One region of the Streptococcus oriscaviae genome, then DNA from elsewhere that is predicted to be linked to it. Evidence: predicted binding sites of a transcription regulator. Region 1 holds the regulator's gene; each other region holds the start of a gene.
What was found. Region 1 encodes Rex, which represses fermentation and respiration genes when NADH is low (regulators of the CRP and FNR family bind a similar motif). Its sites were predicted from a motif close to TTGTGAANTANTTCACAA; they were not measured.

Region 2: the regulator Rex is predicted to act here: its motif matches at 2,607-2,624, upstream of INT76_RS05595 (class II fructose-bisphosphate aldolase).
Region 3: the regulator Rex is predicted to act here: its motif matches at 3,162-3,179, upstream of pflB (formate C-acetyltransferase).
Region 4: the regulator Rex is predicted to act here: its motif matches at 3,369-3,386, upstream of adhE (bifunctional acetaldehyde-CoA/alcohol dehydrogenase).

Annotation. Positions count from the first base shown of each region.
Region 1 is NZ_CP073084.1:430,297-436,161, forward strand. Features, by position in the region: gene INT76_RS02065 (ribose-phosphate diphosphokinase) at 1-260, shown strand, start outside; gene INT76_RS02070 (cysteine desulfurase family protein) at 272-1,393, shown strand; gene INT76_RS02075 (DUF1831 domain-containing protein) at 1,394-1,741, shown strand; gene INT76_RS02080 (DUF4649 family protein) at 1,744-1,974, shown strand; gene INT76_RS02085 (redox-sensing transcriptional repressor Rex) at 2,070-2,708, shown strand; gene radC (RadC family protein) at 2,705-3,385, opposite strand; gene INT76_RS02095 (class A sortase) at 3,447-4,193, opposite strand; gene gyrA (DNA gyrase subunit A) at 4,196-5,865, opposite strand, start outside.
Region 2 is NZ_CP073084.1:1,102,044-1,107,908, forward strand. Features, by position in the region: gene INT76_RS05580 (DegV family protein) at 1-11, opposite strand, end outside; gene INT76_RS05585 (hypothetical protein) at 48-695, opposite strand; gene rlmB (23S rRNA (guanosine(2251)-2'-O)-methyltransferase RlmB) at 705-1,433, opposite strand; gene INT76_RS05595 (class II fructose-bisphosphate aldolase) at 1,631-2,512, opposite strand; tRNA gene INT76_RS05600 (tRNA-Leu) at 2,679-2,764, opposite strand; gene INT76_RS05605 (PTS sugar transporter subunit IIC) at 2,890-4,242, opposite strand; gene INT76_RS05610 (DUF3284 domain-containing protein) at 4,243-4,683, opposite strand; gene INT76_RS05615 (PTS lactose/cellobiose transporter subunit IIA) at 4,683-5,015, opposite strand; gene INT76_RS05620 (PTS sugar transporter subunit IIB) at 5,017-5,328, opposite strand; gene INT76_RS05625 (BglG family transcription antiterminator) at 5,330-5,865, opposite strand, start outside.
Region 3 is NZ_CP073084.1:1,696,196-1,702,060, forward strand. Features, by position in the region: gene INT76_RS08605 (nucleotidyltransferase) at 1-152, shown strand, start outside; partial or broken gene INT76_RS08610 (peptide deformylase) at 199-608, shown strand; gene pflB (formate C-acetyltransferase) at 696-3,038, opposite strand; gene dinB (DNA polymerase IV) at 3,320-4,393, shown strand; gene INT76_RS08625 (Rrf2 family transcriptional regulator) at 4,436-4,867, shown strand; gene INT76_RS08630 (NAD(P)-dependent oxidoreductase) at 4,975-5,604, shown strand; gene INT76_RS08635 (1-phosphofructokinase family hexose kinase) at 5,708-5,865, shown strand, end outside.
Region 4 is NZ_CP073084.1:1,815,396-1,821,260, reverse strand. Features, by position in the region: gene INT76_RS09220 (PH domain-containing protein) at 100-465, opposite strand; gene adhE (bifunctional acetaldehyde-CoA/alcohol dehydrogenase) at 626-3,274, opposite strand; gene hisS (histidine--tRNA ligase) at 3,675-4,979, opposite strand; gene rpmF (50S ribosomal protein L32) at 5,280-5,462, shown strand; gene rpmG (50S ribosomal protein L33) at 5,478-5,627, shown strand.

The DNA.
Region 1 (5,865 bases):
TTGTTAAAGAAGGCAGGGCAACAGAAATCTACGCCGTAGCTAGCCATGGTCTCTTTGCTGGAAATGCTACCGAACTGCTAGATGCTGCTCCTATCAAGGAAATTCTTGTGACGGATTCCGTTGCCAGCAAAAACCCCCATCCTAAGAATATTGCCTTCTTATCAGCAAGTAAATTGATTGCAGATGCGATTATCCGCATCCACGAGCGCCGTCCTGTCAGCCCGCTCTTTGCTTTTAACAATCCAAACAAAGAAAAATAGGAGGCAGGTTATTGATCTATTTAGATAATGCCGCTACAACCGCTCTATCAGACCAAGCTTTAAATACCCTTATGGCCGTTTCCAAAGAATACTACGGCAACCCCTCAAGTATCCACGGCCTAGGCCGTAAGGCTAACCAAATCTTGCGTGAGTCCAGACAAACAATCGCTCAAACGCTTGATGTGCGACCTGAACAGCTTATTTTTACATCCGGTGGCTCTGAAGCAGATAACCTAGCGATTATCGGTTATGCCCTCGCTCATCAAGACAAGGGTAAACACTTGATTACCACTGCTATTGAACATCATGCGGTTCTCCATAGCATGCGCTATTTGGAAGAACGGCTAGGATTTGAAGTGACCTATCTCGAACCTTTTGAAGGGACTATCCATCCCTCTCAGATCCAAGAAGCTCTACGGCCAGACACCATCTTGGTCAGCATCATGTATGCCAACAACGAAACGGGGTTGCTTCTCCCTATCAAAGAAATCGGACACATCCTTGCTGATCATCAGGCTGTATTTCATGTTGATGCGGTACAAGCCATCGGAAAACTTCCGCTTTTCCCAGAGCAAGAAGGGATTGATTTGCTTTCTGCATCTGCCCACAAATTCCACGGACCTAAGGGGATTGGCTTTCTTTATAGCCGCATTGCCAAATTTGACTCTCTCATTCATGGTGGGAAGCAAGAAAATCAGCACCGGGCAGGCACTGAAAATATCGCTGCTATCGCTGCTATGGCAACGGCGCTCAAGGAACAAACTACCAGACAAAAAGAACAGTTTCAGACCATCAAAGAGTTAAAAACCTATCTGGTGAAGGGACTTGACGGACTTCCTTTCTATCTCAATGAATCCGGCCCCTGTCTACCACACATTTTAAATGTCGGATTTAAAAACCAACTCAACGAGCAAGTGCTCATGCGTCTGGATCTAGCAGGTATCGCTGTTTCCAGTGGTTCAGCCTGCACAGCTGGTGTTGTCCAAACCAGCCACGTCTTAGAAGCCATCTATGGCAAAGAATCTTCACGCCTGAAAGAAGCCATCCGCATTAGCTTCTCAGAAACTACAACCACTCATGAATTGGACAAACTAATCGCAACCCTAAAAGAAATAATTGGAGGAACCCATTAAATGGCATTTGAACACTCTGTCACCCTCAAAAATTGTGACTACACTTACCAAATCAACCCAGCTATCAAAAAATATACCTTGCGCGACAATACCTTTGAACAAACCAAGGTAGGCAACTACCAACTGACACGCATGTTGGAAGAAGTTCCCAACTCTAACCAAGGTTTCCTGCTGAAAATCATCATCAATTCAGATTTGACTGGTTTTAAAATCAACATTACAGACAAATCTGGACTTCGCTTGGTTGACATCTTTAAACCAGACAGCAACAAGGTTATTCAAGAAAAATTCTATTTCTTGATGGATAGCCTAGTTGACCGCGAAATTTTCACAAAAGTGGGCAAATAAGAATGTTACGACTCACATATCAAGATGCCTACAAGCAGACAAAATCACAAGAATTTGAAGATTTGGATGCAATCCTTCTCGCCTTCTCTTCTTGTATTACCCTGCCTGACTACTTGAAGGTTCTCTCACTGACAGAAGATGAAAAAGACCTTGGTTACACCGGTTCAATCGGTGAACTCTACTCCTTTTTACAGACTATCAATCAAGAGAGAAGACTTAAAAAAACAAGATAAAAATCTTGTTTTTTTAATATTCTAAAACCTAACCGTTGCATTTTTCACAAACTTCCACTAGAATAGACATAGACATTCCAGAAGGAGAAAAGATTGTGAAAAAAGAAAAAAATACAACCATCCCTAGAGCAACTGCCAAACGCCTCTCCCTTTACTACCGTATTTTCAAACGATTTCATGCAGGGAATATCGAAAAAGCCAGTTCCAAAGAAATTGCCGAAGCAATTGGCATTGACGCCGCAACAGTTCGACGCGACTTTTCTTATTTTGGTGAATTAGGCCGTCGCGGCTTTGGCTATGACGTCAAGAAACTGATGGATTTTTTTGCTGAAATTTTAAACGACAACTCTATTACCAATGTTATGTTGATTGGTGTTGGTAATATGGGACGTGCCCTGCTCCACTATCGCTTTCATGAACGTAATAAAATGAGGATCGTTATGGCTTTTGAAGCAGATGACCATCCTGCGGTTGGGACCATTGATGAGAATATTCCAATATACGGTATTTCTGATATTCAAGAAAAAAATGCTGAAGCCAAGGCTCAAACAGCCATTTTGACTGTCCCAAGTAACAAGGCTCAAGAAGTTGCTGATCTTTTAGTAAAAGCTGGAATCAAAGGTATCTTGAGCTTCTCACCAGTCAACCTATCTCTACCAAAAGATGTGGTGGTGCAATATGTTGACTTGACAAGTGAATTACAGACTCTTCTCTACTTTATGCGCAAGGGCTAGTAAAGCTCGCTCTCCTCACGGAAACTGTAATAGCCTGAGCTTCCGACAATTAAATGATCTAGTAAAACCAGTCCTAGCGTTTCGCAGGACTTTTTTAATGTTTCAGTAAAAATTACATCATTGCGACTGGGATCGACCGAACCAGATGGATGATTGTGAACAATGATAAGGGATGTTGCCATACATTTGACTGCATAATGAAGGATTTCCCTAGGTTCAGCTATGCTACGATTCACACTGCCAATAAAGATTGTCTTCTGACTGATAATTTGATTCTGAGTATTGAGGTAGAGAGCTACTAGATGCTCTTGTTTTTTATCACCAAGTTCCTGCATCATTTTTCGCCCTAATTTCTCACTGCCCAATACTTGCCCCTTCAGACGTAGCTCGGACTGATTGATGCGTTTTCCAAGCTCAATCATCGCTTTGATTTCAATGGCCTTTACTTTCCCAATCCCTGTCAATTGCTGCAATTCTTCAATAGATAATTCTCGTAATGCAGCCAAGTTCTCCAATCTAGCCAGAAGATTGTTAGACACATGCGAAACCGATTCTTTTTTGGTTCCTGTTCGGATAAAAATAGCTAGCAACTCTTGATTGCTCAACTTTTCAGCTCCCACTTCCATCAAACGCTCTCTCGGTAACAAGGATTCTTCCTTAAATTCAATCTGATACATAGTATTCCTCCTCACCTATTTATTCGGAAAAAGATGAAAAAGAGAGCATTGATTTGCTCCCTTATCCATAATTATATTGATTGTATTTCTTAGAGAAGTGCTCCAAAATTTCCTTTGGTGCATCCTTGTAAGCAATGCTTGATTCTAGCTGCCCTTTTACAATCCGCCGTCCAGTTGCATCGTAATCCGTACAGGTTACCAAGGTAATTTCTGTGATTCCTTCTCGGTCATCGATCACTTCAACACTTTCAGGCGATACTGTTTCCACGCTGTTGATAACATAGGTGTAAACCTGTTGTTTATCGGTGATGTAAATCTTCATCCCCTGCTGGGCATTGTCTAGGGGTGAAAAAAGAACTTCACTCGCTCCTGCCACTCCAAAAATATGGTGACTGGCAAGGGAGTAATTGAGTTTGCCCATCTCCTGTCCTTCTTTCATGGTTCCTGCCCCATACATGAGGGCAACGTTAGACAAACCTTTAAATATCGGCAAGTTGATTCCCAGCTCAGGAATAGCAATGCCTCCGATAACCGGCAATTGCTGGGCATCCCACTGGGCCTTTAAAACGGCCTCCGTAGAGATGGATTCTACCTGATCAAAATCAAACGTCACCTCTGCCGCCTTATTTTTTTCAATATCACCTTCAGACACCTGGTCGATTTGGTAGCGATCTGTGTTTAAGGCGATGATGAAATTTCGGATTGAGGTATTAAAAATGAGGGCTAGAGCAATCAGAACCAGAAGGAGGGCTAGGAGGTTCCTCCACCACCCACTCCTTTTCTTCTTTCTCTTTCTTTCTCTTGCCATGGTCATTCGTCAGCCTCCTCTTCGGTATCTGAAGCTTCTGCAGGGTCAACCAAGGCAAAGGTAACAATGCGAGAACTGTCGTTTAGACGCATGACTTTCACACCCATGGTTGCACGGCCCGTCTGCGAAATGTTGGCTACACTTGTTCGGATGATGACACCGTTATCCGTGATAACCATGATGTCCTCATCACCTGAAACTGTTGTCAGGCCTGCAAGGTACCCATTCTTATCTGCTACTTTCAGAGTCTTAATACCCTTACCGCCACGACCCTTAGTTGGGTATTCACTAGCAGGGGTACGCTTACCGAAACCTTTTTCCGTTAAGACTAGAACTTCCTGACCATCTGCAACCATGGTCGCTCCTATCAGACAGTCACCTTCACGCAAATTGACACCACGAACACCTGTCGCGGTACGGCCCATGTTACGTACATCTGTTTCCATGAAGCGAACAGAATAACCAAACTTGGTTCCCATGATAATATCAGCCTGTCCATCTGTTAAAAAGACATTGATTAGCTCATCATCGTCTTTGAGGTTGAGAGCCTTTAGACCGTTTTGGCGGATATTGTCAAATTCTGCCACCTTGGTGCGTTTAACGACACCTTGTCGGGTAGCAAAGAAGAGGTAATGTCCATCTTCTTGGTCCTTGCTGATATTGATAATGGTCTGGATGGATTCATTTTCTTCTAGTTTGAGAAGGTTAACAATTGGCAATCCCTTGGCGGTACGGCCATATTCTGGAATCTCATATCCTTTCAAACGGTACACTCGGCCTTTGTTTGTAAAGAACAGCAGGCGATCGTGGGTACTAGTAGAAACTAGCTCACGCACAAAGTCGTCATCCTTAACTCCTGTACCTTGGACGCCGCGCCCTCCACGTTTTTGGGCTTGAAATTCATCCTGAGCCAATCGCTTGATATAGCCTTGGTTGGATAGGGTGATGAGAACATCGGCTTCTTCGATCAGGTCTTCATCTTCTAGTGACAAGACCTCTCCAACCATAAGTTCTGTTCGACGAGGATCTGCATACTTGCGCTTCACATCTTCCAGTTCTTCTTTGATAATCTGCACCACACGCTCTGGCTTGGCCAAAATATCTGCTAGGTCAGCAATTAAAGCCACCAACTCGTCATATTCAGACTGAATTTTATCGCGCTCCAAGCCTGTCAGACGGCGCAAGCGCATGTCAAGAATAGCCTGACTTTGACGTTCAGAAAGGGCAAATTTTTCCATCAACTCAGCTTGGGCGATGGCATCCGTTTCAGAATTACGGATGATGCGAATCACCTCATCAATATGATCCAAAGCAATCAGCAAGCCTTCCAAAATATGGGCACGCGCTTCTGCTTTTTCCTTATCAAACTGAGTACGACGGGTTACAACTTCCTTCTGGTGCTCAACATAAGCTTCTAAAATCTGCCGAACTGAAAGAATCTTCGGAACACCATTTTGAATAGCCAGCATGTTAAAGCTAAAGTTGGTTTGAAGCTGGGTCAATTTAAAGAGGTTGTTGAGAATCACATTGGCAGAAGCATCTCTACGCACCTCTATGACAAAACGCACCCCTTCACGGTTGGACTCGTCACGGACAGCTGTAATTCCTTCGATACGCTTTTCCTGCACCAATTTAACAATGTGCTCTTGAACCTTAGATTTATTGACCATAT
Region 2 (5,865 bases), 670 kb from region 1:
TTAAATGTCATGATATTCTCCTATGTTAACTGTTTTTTAAGTACTTGTCACTTTATTATCTCTAGTTCTTCCACTCCATCAACACCTATTCGAAGCTGACAATCACTCTCTCCTTGTTTGCCTACTAGATAGGCTTTCCAGTCTTTGATATAAATGAAATCAAATGTCGTACCCATAACCTTAGGAAACTCATAAGATTTTTCTTTCATTAGATGATTGTATATTAGTACTGCTTCTGCATGTTTGTTTTCAAATCTAACCATGCCATCTCGATCATTTCTATATCGATAAATCGGCAATTTGATTTCTTGTTGATTGAGGACGAAATGACTAACCTCTTCACAAAAAACGCCCATACACTCGAATTTACCGACTGGAAAATTGAGAACATTTTTCCCAATGATTGTCGAAAAATTTAAAATATGAATGAAATCCTCTTTCGTGTTGTCAATCGTTTCAACTTCGAGCAAAAAACGATTTGTGCCCTCCATCTCAATTGCCTCACCACAATAGTCACCACAAACTAACCAATACTGTTCCAGTAAATCCTCTAAAGGATACTGCTCTGCTTGTTCTGCCAATTCACAACAGAAAGAGAAGCAATTCTTCGTTTTTGAGTAATAGATATCAAACAGAATAAAGTCATAGTCATCTGTCTTGTATTTTGTGAGAGGATACACGTCCAAAATCTTCATGCCTTGCTCCTATATTTTCTTTCGGAAGACCTCGTACATGAGAATGGCCGCTGCCACGCTGGCGTTTAGGCTCTGCACATGCCCCTTCATAGGGATGGTAATCATTTCGTCAACTTGCTTTTTGATATTTGGAGAAATTCCCTTGCCTTCGTTGCCGATAATAAGGGCTAGCTTGCCTGCTGTATTCCACTTGTGACTTGGGGTTCCATTCATGTCTGTTCCAAAAATCCAGAAGCCCGCCTCCTTGAGTTTATCAAGGGTCTGACTGAGATTGGTCACACGGGCAATCGGAACATGGGCGACCGCACCCGTTGAGGTCTTGGCCACAACTGGGGTCACACCGACCGCTCGGTGCTTGGGAATAATAATGCCCGCCACCTGAGTGGCATCTGCGGTTCGCAAAATCGAGCCAAAGTTGTGCGGATCTGTCAGACTATCTAGGATGAGGATTAAAGGATTGTCTTCTGCTTGCGCTTTTTCCAAAATAGCCGCCAAGTCCGCATAGGCAAATTCGGATACCCGCAGGACAAAGCCTTGATGGACAGCTCCATCCGTCATTTCTGACAAACTCTTTTTAGGAGTCCAAGAAATTGACACCTTCTTTTCTGCAGCCAGTGCCTTGATTTTTTCTACATTTTTGCCGCGTAAATCATCCTGAATGTAGAGTTTGTTGCCGGTATTGGCCTCCAAGCCTTCCACAACAGCATGAACGCCGTATACAATATCGTTTTTTTCCATGGTTTTATTATATCACACCTAGCTAGCCAGTCCAAGGTGAGAGGGTTAAGAAGTGCGCTGTCTAAAAATGGTAGATCCGCTCTTCGATTTTACCGATTCGCAATCATAAAGCCTTCGCAGAAAAGTGCTAGTTTTACTTGGCTAACAGAATATCAAAAAGGCTTGCCCTTTCGGACAAACCCTTTCACTTTTTTCAATTAGGCTTTACCAGCTGAACCGAATACGTCGATACGCTCTTCAACAGAGGCTTGGATAGCTTTTACGCCGTCAGCCAAGAATTTGCGTGGGTCGAAGAGTTTCTTCTTGTCGTATTCTGCTTCGTTTGCTTCATAAGCTGCTGCAAATTTACGAGTAGCGTTCGCAAATGCGATTTGGCACTCAGTGTTTACGTTTACTTTTGCAACACCCAATTTGATAGCTGCTTGGATTTGCTCATCAGGAATACCTGAACCACCGTGCAATACGATTGGGAATCCTGGTACAGCTTCAGTCAATTTCTTCAAGTGGTCAAGGTCAAGACCTTCCCAGTTTGCTGGGTATGGACCGTGGATGTTACCGATACCTGCTGCCAAGAAGTCGATACCAGTTGCAACCATTGCTACTGCATCTTCGATTGGAGCCAATTCACCGCTACCAACGATACCGTCTTCTTCACCACCGATAGTACCAACTTCAGCCTCAACTGAGATTCCTTTAGCATGTGCCAATTCAACCACTTCTTTAGCTTTTGCAAGGTTTTCTTCTACTGGAAGGTGTGAACCGTCAAACATGATAGAAGTGTAACCTACTTCGATACACTCAAGAGAGTCTTCGTAGTGACCATGGTCAAGGTGAATCGCAACAGGAACAGTGATGTTCATTGATTCGATCAAGTTAGCAATCAAGTTACGAGCAACTTTGTAGCCACCCATGTATTTTGCTGCACCCATAGAGGTTTGGATAAGAACTGGAGCTTTCTTAGCTTCTGCGGCACGCAGGATAGCTTGAGTCCACTCAAGGTTGTTTGTGTTGAATCCACCAACTGCATAACCGTTGTCACGGGCTGCTTGGACAAATTTTTCTGCTGAAACTAATGGCATTTCGATAGCCTCCTAATATTTTTTAAGGGTTAGACCCCATACGGCTTTATTTTACCATTTTTCTTTGGAAAATGCTAGCTCAAACTGCAGGCTTTTGAGAAAGTTTTCACATGAATTTTCATAAGGGCTACAAAATAAAAAAAGACCAGCCGAAGCTAGCCTGCGATGCGGAGAGTGGGACTTGAACCCACACGGCCTAAAGCGGCCACAGGATCCTTAGTCCTGCGCGTCTGCCAATTCCGCCATCCCCGCTTAACACAAGATTTAGTATATCATGCGGATGCTGCCCTTGTCAAGACTTTTTTACCCTTTTTCGAACCTTTTTGCTTTTTTGGAAAAAGAAAAGGCCCGAAAGAGGCTTCGGGCCCGTATCATCTTTAGTCTTGAGGAGCTTGAACCTTGTTGGCCGCGATAACGAACGGTGCCCAGATACAGAAGGCTACAAAGACGTTAAAGAGGGAAACAAGACCAGCCATGACATTTCCTCCGGTTGCCAAGAAGGCGTAAAGACCTGGAGGGGTAATCCACGGAATGGATACATAAACCGGCGGGATGAGCCCTGCAGCGGTCGCGGCATAGGCGATGCCCACACAGACAGGCGGTACAATCAACCATGGTACGACAAAGAGTGGGTTTAGAACCATTGGGATACCAAAGGTAATGGGTTCATTGATGTTGAAGATACCCATCGGAGCAGACAGTTTGGCAACTGCACGGTATTCCTGTCTTTTAGAGAAGAGGAAGATGGCGATAATCAGGGCGATGGTGACACCGGAGCCTCCCATCTGGCCGTAAGCATCAAAGGAACCACGGGTCCAGAGGTATGGCAGTTGACTGACATCCTTGGTCGCTTCATAGGCAGCTGTATTTTCCAAGAGGGCTGGCAGGTAAATCCCGTCCATGACTGGCCCCAATACGTTGTGTCCATGTAGGCCGAAGAACCAGAAGAGCTGGACTAGGAAGGAAAGGAGAACCACGCTGAACCAGCCCTGAGACAAGCCCATCAGAGGCTGTTGGATGTAGGTGGAAATCAAATCGTTCAAGGCTTGGCCTGTCAGAAGGGTTGATAGATAACCAACTAGGGCAGATACATAGATGGCTGCAATCCCCGGAATCATGGACGCAAAAGCCTTGTTGACCGCAGGTGGTACGCTATCAGGCATCTTGATGATGACATTTTTCTTCATAAAGAAAATATAAACTTCGGCTGACAAGAGACCAATCAGCATGGCTGCAAAGAGGCCAGTTGCCCCCGCATAGGCAACAGAAATAACGCCCCACTGGGAAGTTTCTAGGTTGCTGCCAGATACCATCAGGCCAAGATTAGTCAACTTGGTCAAAACTGACTTGTCCAAACCAGTCAGATCAGTCACAATGGTCAGGGTTTGTGGAATGGTGGAGATGAAGGCTGCAAATGAAACCAAGCCCCCTGCAATCGGGTTGAGTTTTTCAGCTTGGGCCCGGTTGTAGCCGAGGGCAAAGACGAAGGCTAGGGCCATGATGGCAATGGTACCAAAGTAAACATAGCCGTTGAGCTCAATCAGAGGCTTCATAGCTTCCGCAAAGCCAGTCCAGCCCATATTGGTCGGAATATCCCGCACCAATACGTTTAACAAGACAGCGATAGCCCCTGCCATGGTCAGCGGGAACATGGCAATAAAGGCATCCCGTATAGCAATTAGGTGCTTTTGTGACCCTAACTTACCTGCAATTTTCAAAAATGTATCCATTTAGGAAACCTCCTTTTTTTCTGCAAATTCTGCAAGTTTTTCGATTTGTAATGTCATCCTTTTTTCCAGACCCTTTCTCATGAGGGGCAGGAGCAAACGATAGTTCCACTGTTGAAACTTTCCTTCCGGTAGGTAGTCCTCTGTGTAGGTGACCTCCGTCCTGCCATCTTCAAGGGGCAGAAGTTGGTAGGTAATCCACTGTACACCTCGGTTGGATTGAACAGCGACGGTGTACTGTTTGTCGGGGATAAGCTCTCCTACTGTGATCCTAACGGACTGCTCCCCCTGCTTCCCAAAATGTTTCAGGTAGGTCAACCCTTCCTTGATAGCCTCCAGTTGAATGGTCTGGCCTGTGGCGGATTGGTAATCCTTTTGAAAAAGGTCCAAGAGGGTTTGGTAGATGGCTGGGGCCGTTCCTCTAACACTTAGTCGAGCTTCCATTAACTCCCTCCTACTTCTTCTAATTTCCGATAGACATCCACCATTTCTTTGGCCATATCTAAAAAGGTAATGGCGTTCATGAGGTGGTCCTGTCCATGCACCATGAGCAGGCTGAGAGCAACCTTATCGCCCTTGGCTTCTTGGGTGAGTAGGTCTGTTTGTCCGTGATGGGCCAGGCTCAAGGATTGTTGGGCCAGCTGAAGTTTTTCTTCAGCCAGATCAAACTGGAAGGCCTTAGCAGCTCGGATAGCCTCCACAGCATGGCTCTTGGCATCCCCGCCATACATAATCAGCTTCATGACAGCTTCTAGCAATTCTTGTTCCTTATCCATATCAATCACCTAGAAGGGACATGGCTGCTGCAAATACCTTTTCCCCATTCATGGTCCCGTAATCCATCATATTGATATCTGATACCTTGGTAGCTGGTTCAAACTTGGACTTGTATTCGTCCAGCATAAAGCGGACTTGAGGACCAATCAGCAGGACATCGATGGTTTGGCTAGCAAATTCCTGATCCACTTCGGAAACAGGGACAGCAAAAATCTTGGCTTCAACCCCCTGACTAGCTGCTGCCTTTTCCATCTTGGTAACCAGCATACTGGTTGACATCCCTGCATTGCAAACTAACATAATTGTTTTCATTTTATACCTCCTTTGTGCAAATGAGTTGTGTAAGTGTGTCTAGAGTCGGCTCCAAGAGGAGACGCTCGCGAAAGGTTATACTGTCTAATAATCGGGCCAGGTGCTGGGTCAGTAGCTTCATGTGCTTGTTTTCCCAGAGAGAGGGAGATAGGAGAATCACCACTGAAACATCCTGTCCATCTTCATTCCAGACCAAGGGTCTAGAACAAATAGCCACGACGATTTCTTCTTGCATGGACAAAGACTTGGCTGGATGAGGAAAGGCGATTCCTTCTGCAAAGATGAGGCTGCCCAGCTCCTCTCGTGTGAGAATCTGCTGGTAAAAGTCCTCGACAAAACCTTCTTTGCTACTGTCCGTCAGTCGGCCAATCATCTCTTTCAGTAAGTCTTCCTTGGACATGGCTTCCTCTTGATAGAAAAAGCGGTCTTCTGAAAAACAGTGCTGACAGGCTTCTTCCAATTCTGACAGGGGATGAACCTGGCCTTGACCCGATGAATGCCCTGTGGCTAAGTAAGCTTCTATTTTTTGAATGTCTG
Region 3 (5,865 bases), 930 kb from region 1:
AAGAAATCAAGGAGCGGGTGGACTTGGTGACGCGGATTGGCAAGGAACCTTGGGACAGCCTGACCCAGCAGGCAGATACAGTCTATCAGTTGGCTGTTAAGGAAGTGGCAGAGCAGACTTACGGGCGCGTGCCGGTGAGGGTGGAGAGATAAGAGCAATATTTTTCAACCTAACCATGAAGATTAAAAGGAGTTTTCCATGATTCAACCGATTATGAAAGACATTTTTTCCTCCAGCAGCGGTCCGAGCCTGCGACACAGGCAGACCTGCAGGTCGGTCAGGATTTACAGGACACTCTAGTAGCCAATGCCCATGCTTGCGTGGGCATGGCAGCAAACATGATTGGCGTCAAAAAGCGGATTATTATCGTTAATATGGGCTTCGCCAATCTAGTGATGTATAATCCCGTCCTCATCAGCAGGGCTAAGCCCTATCAGACTGAGGAAGGCTGCCTGTCGTTAGAAGGTAGCCGCCCAACCACTCGTTATCAGGAGATTGAAGTAGAATTTTTGGACGCTTCTTGGAAAAAGCAACGCTTAAAGCTGACAGACTTCCAGGCTCAGATTGTTCAGCATGAGCTGGATCATCTGGAGGGAAAGATTATTTAATAGAAAAAAGCAGAGCGATTTGGATATATCGTTCTGCTTTTTTATGGAAGCCAAAAAGACTTGGAAATATCCAAGTCTTTTCAGTGATTATTGGCCTGAAATTTCAGCAGCGTGGTCATCCATTGAAAGAACTTCGTGGAAGACGCGTTGAGTCAATTCAGTCTTTTGCTCTTTAGTGAGGTACTTGGTGTTTACGCAGTATCCAGAGATACGAACGATAACATCTTCACCTGCCATAATCTTGTCATACACATCGTTCAAGTCCATAACGTTCAAGTTAACGTGCTGACCACCTTGCTCGAAGTAACCGTCAAGGATAGTTACCAAGTTGGTTACCTGCTCGTCAAATGTTTTACCAAGAGCTTTTGGTGAAACTTGAGTAGTCAAGGAGATACCGTCGTTAGCGTGTTTGAAGTTGAGTTTTGAAAGAGTGTTCAAGTTTTGCAACCAACCACCACGAGATTTAGACGTTGGGTTAGCACCTGGTGGGAAGAATTCTACTTGAGAAGTGTTCACAGAACCATCTTCATTGAGGAATACTCCGCGGTGAACTGGTGAGTTAGCTGTTTGTTTAGAGTAAGCAACGTTTGAAGTGATGGTCAAGATAGACACAGTTGCTTCTGCATTCTTGTAGAGCTTGTGTTTGTTCAAGCGAGTGAAGAATGCTTCCATGAGCCATTTCGCGATGTCATCTACACGGTCGTCATCCTCACCGTAGCGTGGGAAGTCGCCAGTTACTTCGTAGTCGTAGATGAAGCCATCTTCGTCACGGATTGGTTTAACTTGAGCGTACTTGATAGCTGACAGGGAGTCAACAGTGTTGGCAAATCCACAGATACCGAAGCCCATGTTTGCACGAAGGTGAGTTGGCAAGAAGGCCATTTGCACTGCTTCGTAGTTGTACTTATCTGTCATGTAGTGGATGATGTTCATGGCATCCACATAAGTGTCTGTCAACCAGTCAAGGGCGATTTCAAAGTTCTTAACAACTTGGTCGTAGTCAAAGATTTCAGAAGTGTTTGGCTCAACTCCGCCAAATACTTTGTAATCTTTATGAACATCATCGTAACCGTTGTTCCAGCTTGAAAGGAGAGCTTTCAGAACGTTTACACGCGCACCGAAGTACTGGATGTTATGGCGTTGATCTTCGCTTTCTGGGTCAAGTGGAGATACACAGCAAGAGATACAGCTCATTTCTCCATAACCGTCTTTAGCCATAGTTGTTACACCTTCGTACTGGATAGAAGAGTGCTTGTGGCTCATTGCCATACAGTAGCGACGGAAAGCATATGGAAGCTTGTCAGACCAAAGAACGGTCAAGTTTGGTTCTGGAGAGTTACCGATGTTGTCAAGGGTGTTCAAGAAACGGTAGTCCATCTTGGTAACACGGTGACGGCCATCGTTACCCATACCAGCCATAGATGTTGTCAAGAAGGTTGGGTCACCTGAGTAGATTTCGTCGAAGGCTTTTGTACGAGCGAATTTCACTGTACGAAGTTTCAATACGAAGTCGTCAACGAATTCTTGGATTTCTGATTCGGTGAAAGTACCGCGAGCCAAGTCACGTTCTGCGTAGATGTCCAACACGATTGGCACACGACCAAGAGATGTTGCAGCACCGTTGATAACACGGCAGACAGCCATGAAGGCGATGTTTGTCCATTGGATAGCTTCTTTGGTGTTCAATGCAGGACGGCGAACGTCAACCCCGTAATGGTCACCCAAGCGAACAACTTGTTGAAGAGCTTGGTACTGAAGGTTGATTTCTTCGCGAAGACGGATTGATTCTTCGTCGATTTCAGTGATCGCGTTCCAGTCTGCAACCTTTTCTTCCATCAGGTAGTCTGCACCGTAAAGAGCAAGACGAGCGTACATACCGATGATACGGCCACGTGAATAAGCATCTGGAAGACCAGAAACGTGGTGAGAGTGGCGAGCACGACGGATGTCAGAAGTGTAAGCGCGGAAGATACCGTCGTTTACAGTTGTTGCGTGCTTGGTGTAAATTTCATGAAGGAGTGGGTCTGGAGTATAGCCGTTTTCGATCAGAGTCGTTTCAGCCATACGGATACCACCGCGAGGCATGAAGTTCAATTTGAAGAGCTCATCGTTTTGGATACCGAAGATCAATTCGTTTTCTTTGTCGATGAAACCAGCTGGGATGTCAGCGATAGAAGTCGCACGATCTACGTCCATTGGGAAACGAGTGTCTTCGTAGCCTGCTTTGGTTTCTTCGATGATTTTCTTGATACGAAGAGAACGCTCAGTAGGGCCAGCAAGGAAGCTCTCATCACCATCATATGGAGTGTAGTTAGCTTGTACGAAGCGGGTTACGCTGGCTTTTTCTTGCCAGTCAGTACCTGCAAAGCCTTCCCAGGCTTGGGCGAAAATGTCTTCAGTAACATTTTTTGTTTTTACTTTTGTTGACATGAGGGTACTCCTTTTTTACATTTAGTGTGGCTTATTCACACTATTTGGTAATATTATACCATTTGAAAACTCTTTCTACAAGGCGTAGGTACTTGAAAATAAATGAAAAAGAATGAAAGTATCTTGATAATTCTTTCACAAATTTTCACACAAAAACTCAAGCAACGAGAACGAGCGAGTAGAAGAAATGATTTTCCTGTTGTATAATAGAATAGAAAGCTAGCAGAGCTTGGTCATGTAAAGGTTGACTCATTTTTTTCAAAATAAGAGAAGGAGAAGGCATGTTAATTTTTCCGCTGATCAATGATACATCACGCAAGATTATCCATATTGACATGGATGCCTTTTTTGCGGCCATTGAAGTGCGGGACAATCCCAGTCTTCGCGGGAAGCCTGTTATTATCGGAAGTGACCCACGGTTAACAGGAGGACGCGGAGTGGTCTCAACCTGTAATTATGAAGCCAGGGCCTTTGGTGTCCGCTCTGCCATGTCCTCTAAAGAAGCCTATGAACGTTGTCCACAGGGGATTTTCATTTCTGGCAATTATGAGAAGTACCAGAAGGTCGGCATGCAGGTGCGGGAAATTTTTCACCGCTATACCGATTTGGTGGAGCCCATGTCCATCGATGAGGCTTATCTGGATGTGACGGAAAACAAGCTGGGGCTGTCATCTGCTGTCAAGGTGGCCAAGTTGATACAATATGATATTTGGAAGGAACTTCGTTTGACAGCTTCTGCGGGAGTGTCTTACAATAAATTTTTGGCTAAGCTGGCATCTGACATGGAAAAACCTCGCGGGCTAACGCTGATTTTACCTGAGCAAGCACAAGAGGTTCTGTCCAATCTGCCTATCGAGCGGTTCCATGGGGTAGGGAAAAAGACGGTGGAAAGACTTCACGAAATGGGAGTTTTTACAGGAAAAGACTTGCTCCAGATTCCTGAGATGACCTTGATAGACCGGTTCGGTCGCTTTGGATACGACCTCTATCGCAAGGCAAGAGGGATTTCCAACTCACCTGTGAAGGTCAATCGGATTAGAAAGTCCATTGGCAAGGAGCGAACCTATCGCAAACTGCTTTACAGAGAAGAAGACGCCAAAAAGGAGCTGACCAATCTGGTCAAACGAGTGGCGCTCAGTCTAACCAGGCATGGCAAGAAGGGCAGAACGATTGTGCTGAAAATTCGCTACGGTGATTTTACTACTCTGACCAAACGGCACAGTCTAGAAGAGGCTATCTTTCAAGAAGAAGCTATCGAACGAGAGGTTCTGGAAATCTTTGATCAGGTGGCACAGCCTGCTAAAGGGATTCGGTTGTTGGGCGTGACGGTGACCAATTTTGAGGCAGATAGTTGAGTTGCGTCCGCGTCTGTGATACACTGAAGCAAAGGAGTTATTATGCAGATTTCAAGTCGTTTTACCATTGCCAGTCATATTTTGACGCTGTTGGCTCTAGAGGGTCAGACTGAAAAACTGACCAGTCAGGCTATTGCCGGCAGTGTAGGTGTCAATCCTGTTGTTGTCCGCAATATTTTAGGCCAACTCAAGCAGGCAGGATTGGTCCATGTGGCGCGTGGTGTCGGTGGTGCTACTCTGGCAAAGGACGTCCGAGATGTGACCTTGTTGGATATTTATCAGGCAGTTGAGAGTTTGGGTCAGTCGGGTCAGTTGTTTGGTTTTCATGAGCAGCCCAATCCAGCTTGTCAAGTCGGCAAGAATATCCATCACTTATTGGACGATGAACTAGAGCGAGCTCAGGCAGCCTTGGAAAACGAATTGGCTCAGACCAAGCTTTCGGATTTACTAGAGAAAATGGACTCTCTTTCGTAGGAAGGAGAGTTTTTTAAAATTCGAGTTGTAATAATTGACATTACAACCAGCGAATGATATAGTGGTGTTGTAACAAAGAACAATACAACGATTCAGGAGGACGATAAATGAAAATCGCAGTAGTAGCAGCAAATGGGAAAGCAGGGCAGTTGATTGTCAAGGAGGCTCTAGATCGCGGGCACCAAGTGACCGCTATTGTCAGATCTGAGAATAAAACAGCAGCAACATCTGTTTTGCAAAAGGATATACATGAGTTGACCAAGGAAGATTTGGCAGGTTTTGATGTGGTGGTTTCAGCCTTTGGAGCGTGGACACCAGAAACCCTTCCTCAGCACACCAGCACTCTTCAGGTCTTGACCAAGGCTTTGGCGGGAAGTTCGACTCGTTTGTTTGTGGTTGGCGGTGCTGGCAGTCTGTATCTGGATGAAGGGCGTAGCCTTCGTTTGATGGAAGCGCCAGATTTTCCAGCAGCCTATCTGCCAATTGCAGAAGCCATGGCAAAAGGACTGGACTTTTTGCGGACGGTGACAGATCTCAACTGGGTCTATGTGAGTCCGGCAGCTGACTTCCAAGATGCGGGTGAGAAAACCGGTCACTATATCCTTGCTGGAGAAGTCTTTACCCTCAATAGCAAGGGGGAAAGTGTTATCAGCTATGTTGATTTTGCCTTGGCCCTTGTAGATGAGATTGAGGCAAATCGTTTTAACCAAGAACGGATTTCTGTTCTGCAAGCCTAAGAAATAGCAGTAAGACCGAGGTAACTCGGTCTTTTTTAATATAATAATATACGATATAGAGTCGTCGTGCTATAATAAAAGAAAAGCAACGAAGGAGAAAAAGATGATTCACTTAGTCTGTCCCAATCCTGCCCTTGACAGAACCTTACTAGTAGATGGGTTTGAAAAGAATATCCCTCTGCGACCGAGTGAGGTGCGAGAGTATCCAGGCGGGAAGAGTTTCAATGTGGCCTATGCCCTTAAAGAAAATGGGGTGGAGGA
Region 4 (5,865 bases), 810 kb from region 1:
ATATTTTATCCATTTTACCACAATTTGACAGAAAATTGGCAATATATTACAAAAAACCAGACAAAAGTCCGGTTTCTCCTTATTTTACACTTTTTTGCCTTACAAAATCACTTCTGCAAAGAGACAATCCAGCTCAAGAAGGTCAATATCCTTTTTCAGATGGATTTTTATTTTGCCTATCTTGGTCCAGAGTTGCACTTCAGAACTAAAGTCCAAGAAATTGCCCGCATTTTCTGTTGACCACATCAAAATGGAGCTGTAAGGGAGAGAGTAGGTTTCAATCTTCTTTCCTGTCAGTCCTTGGGCATCACGGACAATCAAACGTTTGTTGGTAAATAGGGCCTTATCACGAATCGTTTCATATGCCGCTTTCACTTCCTCACCTTTTAACAAAAGGTGGGAAACATCCGTCGGAGTTGGGCATTCTTTGATAAAGGTCCAAGCAAGCGTGCTTATTTCTGCCATAACGGCCTCCTTCAATAATCTAGACTTATTATATCATAGGCTTGTCTGTATTTTGCTCCTTCAAAAAAGCAAGCGCCCATACAAAAACTCCCTACTCAAGCAGGGAGTCTTGGCCATCAGTCTATCGAAGACTGACGAGAAATTAGATTATTAGAGGTGATTATTTGATACGACCTGGACGCTTTTTGTAACCATAGTAAGCATCTTCGATGATTTCTTGCATATGGTCAACCATTGCCAAGCGTGGGTTAGCAGGTGTACATTGATCTTCGTAGGCAAGAAGAGCCAACTCACGAGAGTATTTCTTGAGTTCTTTCTCATCAACGCCTTGGTCTTTCAAGTTCATCTTGATGCCGACGCGCTCACCCAACTCATAAACAGCTTTAGCGTAAGATGCTACACCTTCTTCTGGAGTTGAAGCTGGAAGTCCAAGCATTTTTGCGATGTCTTGGTACTTCTCATCCGCACGGTAGTAGTTGTACTTAGGCCATGTAGCGGTCTTAGCTGGACGAGTACCGTTGTAACGGATAACGTATGGAAGCAAGATAGCGTTGGTACGACCGTGAACTGTGTGGAAACGTCCACCAAGTTTGTGAGCCATAGAGTGAGAAATACCTAGGAAGGCGTTGGCAAAGGCCATACCTGCCATTGTTGAAGCGTTGTGCATCTTCTCACGAGAAGTCCAGTCTGCTTCTTTAACAGATTTTTCAAGGTTTTCAAATACCAACTTGATTGCTTGAAGAGCCAAACCGTCTGTGTAGTCATTGGCAACTGTTGACACATAGGCTTCTGTCGCGTGGGTCAATACGTCCATACCAGTATCTGCTGCTACGAAGTCTGGCACACTCATAACGAAGGCTGGATCCACAATCGCGATGGTTGGAGTCAATGAGTAGTCTGCAAGTGGGTACTTGCGGTTGTTCTTCTTGTCTGAGATAACGGCAAATGGTGTTACTTCTGAACCGGTACCAGATGTTGTTGGAATACCAACGTACTTAGCCTTTTCACCCAATTCTGGGAACTTGAAGGCACGTTTACGGATGTCCATGAATTTTTGAACCAAGTCACGGAAGTCCACTTCTGGTTGCTCATAGAAGAACCACATGATTTTCGCAGCATCCATTACAGAACCACCACCGATAGCAACGATTGTGTCTGGTTTGAAGGCTTTCATCGCTTCTGCACCACGCTCAACAGTTGTGATGTCTGGATCTGGTTCGATGTCTGAGAAGACTGTATACATCACCTTGTTTGAGCGCAATTGAAGCTGTTCGATAACGCGTTGAACAAAGCCGAGCTTCACAACCATTTCATCGGCTACGATCATGACTTTCTCAACATCTGCCATTTTTTGGAGATATTGGATTGAGTCACGTTCAAAGTAAATTTTCGCTGGAACTTTAAACCACTGCATATTGTTTCTCCGTCTTCCTACTTTCTTGATGTTGAGCAAGTTAAGGGCACTTACGTTGTCACTTACTGAGTTACGTCCATAAGAACCACATCCGAGAGTAAGAGATGGAAGGAAGGCGTTATAAACGTCACCGATACCACCGAAGGTAGATGGAGAGTTCCAGATAACACGGATAGCTTTCACGCGTGTTCCAAATTCTTTCGCCAAGTCTGCATCTTCTGTGTGGATAGCTGCAGAGTGACCAAGCCCGTGGAATTCAACCATTTGACGAGCTGCTTCCAGACCTTCTTCACGGCCTTCAACTTTCAAGACAGCGATAACTGGTGACAATTTTTCACGAGTAAGAGGCTCCTTTTCACCGATTTCAGCTACTTCTGCCGCCAAAATGTTAGTGCCTTCTGGTACTTTGAAACCAGCTTGCTCAGCAATCCAAGCTGCAGGTTTACCAACGATATCAGCGTTCAATTTACCTTCTGCACAGTTCTTGCTGTTTGCTTTCACGCCGAAGCAGAACTCTTCCAGAAGCGCTTTTTCTTTTTTGTTGACGAAGTAAGTGTGGTAAGATTTGAATTCATTCACAAATTCATCATAGATGTCTTTGTCCACGATAACTGCCTGCTCAGATGCACAGACCATACCATTGTCAAATGACTTAGACATTACGATGTCGTGAGCTGCTTGACGGATGTTTGCAGATTTTTCAACATAGGCTGGTACGTTACCGGCACCTACACCAAGAGCTGGTTTACCGCATGAGTATGCTGCACGCACCATAGCGTTACCACCGGTCGCAAGAATCGTTGCAATACCGTCGTGTTTCATCAATTCAGAAGTTGCTTCCATTGATGGTTTTGTAATCCACTGGATACAGTTTTCAGGCGCACCTGCCGCTACCGCTGCTTCATACACAACGCGCGCTGCGTGAGCAGATGATTCTTGTGCAGATGGGTGGAAGGCAAAGACGATTGGGTTACGAGTCTTCAAAGCAATCAATGATTTAAAGATTGCAGTTGAAGTTGGGTTGGTTGTTGGAGTAACCCCACAGATAACACCAACTGGCTCAGCAATCAAGGTCAAACCAGTCACTTCATCATCTTCGATAACGCCAACTGTTTTAACACCACGCATATTGTTAACAACGTGCTCACAAGCAAAGAGGTTTTTTGTCGCCTTGTCTTCAAAGACACCACGGCCAGTTTCTTCATGAGCATGTTGAGCCAAAACACCATGTTGATCAAGAGCTGCCACAGATGCTTTAGCTACAATGTAGTCCACTTGTTCTTGGTCAAGCAGGCGGAACTCCTCCAAGGCAACTAACCCTTTTTGAACAAGCTCATCAACATGTGCGCGAGCCTCTAGCAACTTTTCTTCTGGTGATACTTTTTTCTCAGCCATTTGGTTTCCTCCAATAGTTTAATTTCTAGTCAACAAACTTTGTTAACTTTTTCACAAAAACATTCTACACTATTTTTTCGTTCTTGTAAAGTGTTTGTTAAATATTTCACAAATTATTTTTCCTATTTTGTGAACTTACTCTGCAAATCCGGCTAAAACATAGCTTTCCCTTGCTTTCTTTGTGAACTTTTTTTCCGAACTTTTTTTCTTTCACAAGGAAATTCTCCCTCTTTTATCCGAAAAAAGAGCAGCAGGAAACTCCTGCTACTCATCCGAAAAACAGAGATAGGTCTTGAACAGGTAATCAGGAGTTATAAGGCAGATTATCCTGATGCAGCACCTCAGAAGGGGCTCAAAACTAAAACAGAGACTCACACAAAACGTGAATCTCTGTTTTTCTTTAGAGGAGAAGTTTTTTTATCTTAGACTCAGCTAATTGATCCATAATTGTTTGGAAATCGCTCTTTACTTGGGCCAAGCTTGTTTCCAGCTGTGTCCGGGTCTGGTTGTTTTTAACGAGCACCTGACCTGTCTCGATTTCGCTGCTCCCCAACGTAATGATACATTTTGCGCCGAAAACATCTGCTGATTTAAATTGGGCCTTGAGCTTGCGATCCAGATAATCACGTTCGGCTTTAAATCCTTGTCTGCGTAAAGCTTGAACCAGCTCCAGCGCTCCGCTATTGGCCTCCTGACCCAAGACTGCAATGTAAACATCCAACTGGGTGTCTAGTGGAAGGCTGATTCCTTGCTTGTCAAGAACCAGAATAAGGCGTTCAATCCCTAGCCCAAAGCCAAAACCAGCCGTGGCAGGCCCGCCAAAATACTCTACCAAACCATCGTAGCGACCACCCGCACAAATCGTCAGCTCGGTATCTGCTACTTGGGTAATAAACTCAAAAATGGTGTGGTTGTAATAGTCCAAACCGCGCACCATATTGCTGTCAATGACATAGGAAATCCCCAGATTATCCAACATGGACTTGACCGCTTCAAAGTGAGCGGTGCTTTCCTCATCCAGATAATCCAAAATAGAGGGAGCATTCTCCACCGCCTGCTTGTCTTCTTTTTCCTTAGAGTCTAGGACACGAAGAGGATTTTCCTCCAAGCGGCGCTGACTGTCCTTAGATAACTGGTCCTTGAGCGGAGTGAGGTAATCAATCAGAGCTTGGCGATAAGCTGCGCGGCTCTCTGGATTGCCCAGGCTGTTGAGGTGGAGGGTAACTTGCTGGATCCCCAGCTCCTCAAATAGCTGGTAGGCCATTGCAATGGTTTCCACATCGGTCGCTGGATTGCTGGAGCCGAAACATTCCACCCCTATCTGATGGAACTGGCGCAGACGACCTGCTTGCGGACGCTCGTAGCGAAACATAGGGCCCATATAGTAGAATTTAGAGGGTTTTTGCACTTCTGGGGCAAAGAGCTTGTTTTCCACATAAGAGCGGACAACTGGTGCTGTTCCTTCTGGACGAAGGGTGATGTGGCGGTCGCCCTTATCGTAGAAATCGTACATCTCCTTTGTCACGATGTCTGTTGTATCCCCAACGGAGCGGCTGATGACCTCATAGTGCTCAAAAATGGGCGTGCGAATTTCCGCATAGTTGTATTGGGCAAAAAGCTTGCGCGCAAAACCTTCCACGTACTGCCACTTGGCAGACTCCTGCGGAAGAATGTCCTGAGTTCCTTTTGGTTTTTGAAGTTTCATCGTTTAAAATGCAACAGATGTCGAATGCAAGGTAAAAACAAATCGTATCCATCTCGATCTTCCGTATGGTTTGTTTTTTTACACAAGGTTTTGTCTGTGCATATTCCTTTCTGAAATATAAGTCTGAAACAAACACTCGTCCAGACCACTTGTAATCTCCTTATTTTACCATAAATGCTCTGCTATTTCTCAAAAAAATGAAAAAAATCGTGTCAAGTAACTTTACTTTACAAAAAAGTTTTGATATACTGTTACAGTTGGCGAAAGCCAAAACATACACTTGAAAGGAAAATAAAGAAAATGGCAGTACCTGCACGTCGCACCTCAAAAGCGAAGAAAAACAAACGTCGCACTCACTACAAAGTAGCAGCTCCAACTGTGAAATTTGATGAAACAACTGGAGATTACTCACGTTCTCACCGTGTATCTTTGAAAGGATACTACAAGGGACGTAAGATCGAAAAAGCAGCTTCAGCTGAATAATAGAAGGGAGATACCATGCGCGTAAACATTACACTTGAACACAAAGAATCTGGTGAACGCTTGTACCTTACTTCAAAAAACAAACGCAACACTCCAGACCGTCTTCAATTGAAAAAATACTCACCAAAATTGCGCAAACACGTGATTTTTACTGAGGTGAAATAGGGATTCACTACACGTCAATAGGCGGTAGAAACCTTGATTTTAAGCGATTTTTGAAAGATGAACTTTCATTACATTGCAGTACAAATCAATTGAAACTCTACAATTTTCTCTACATTTTTTAGATAATAAAATTTAAGTAGAACATGCAGATAATGAAAGGAACACTTCGAATGAGGTGTTCCTTTTATATAACAAAAACTCTACTATTTGGAATAGTTCATTTATTATAATTATGTCA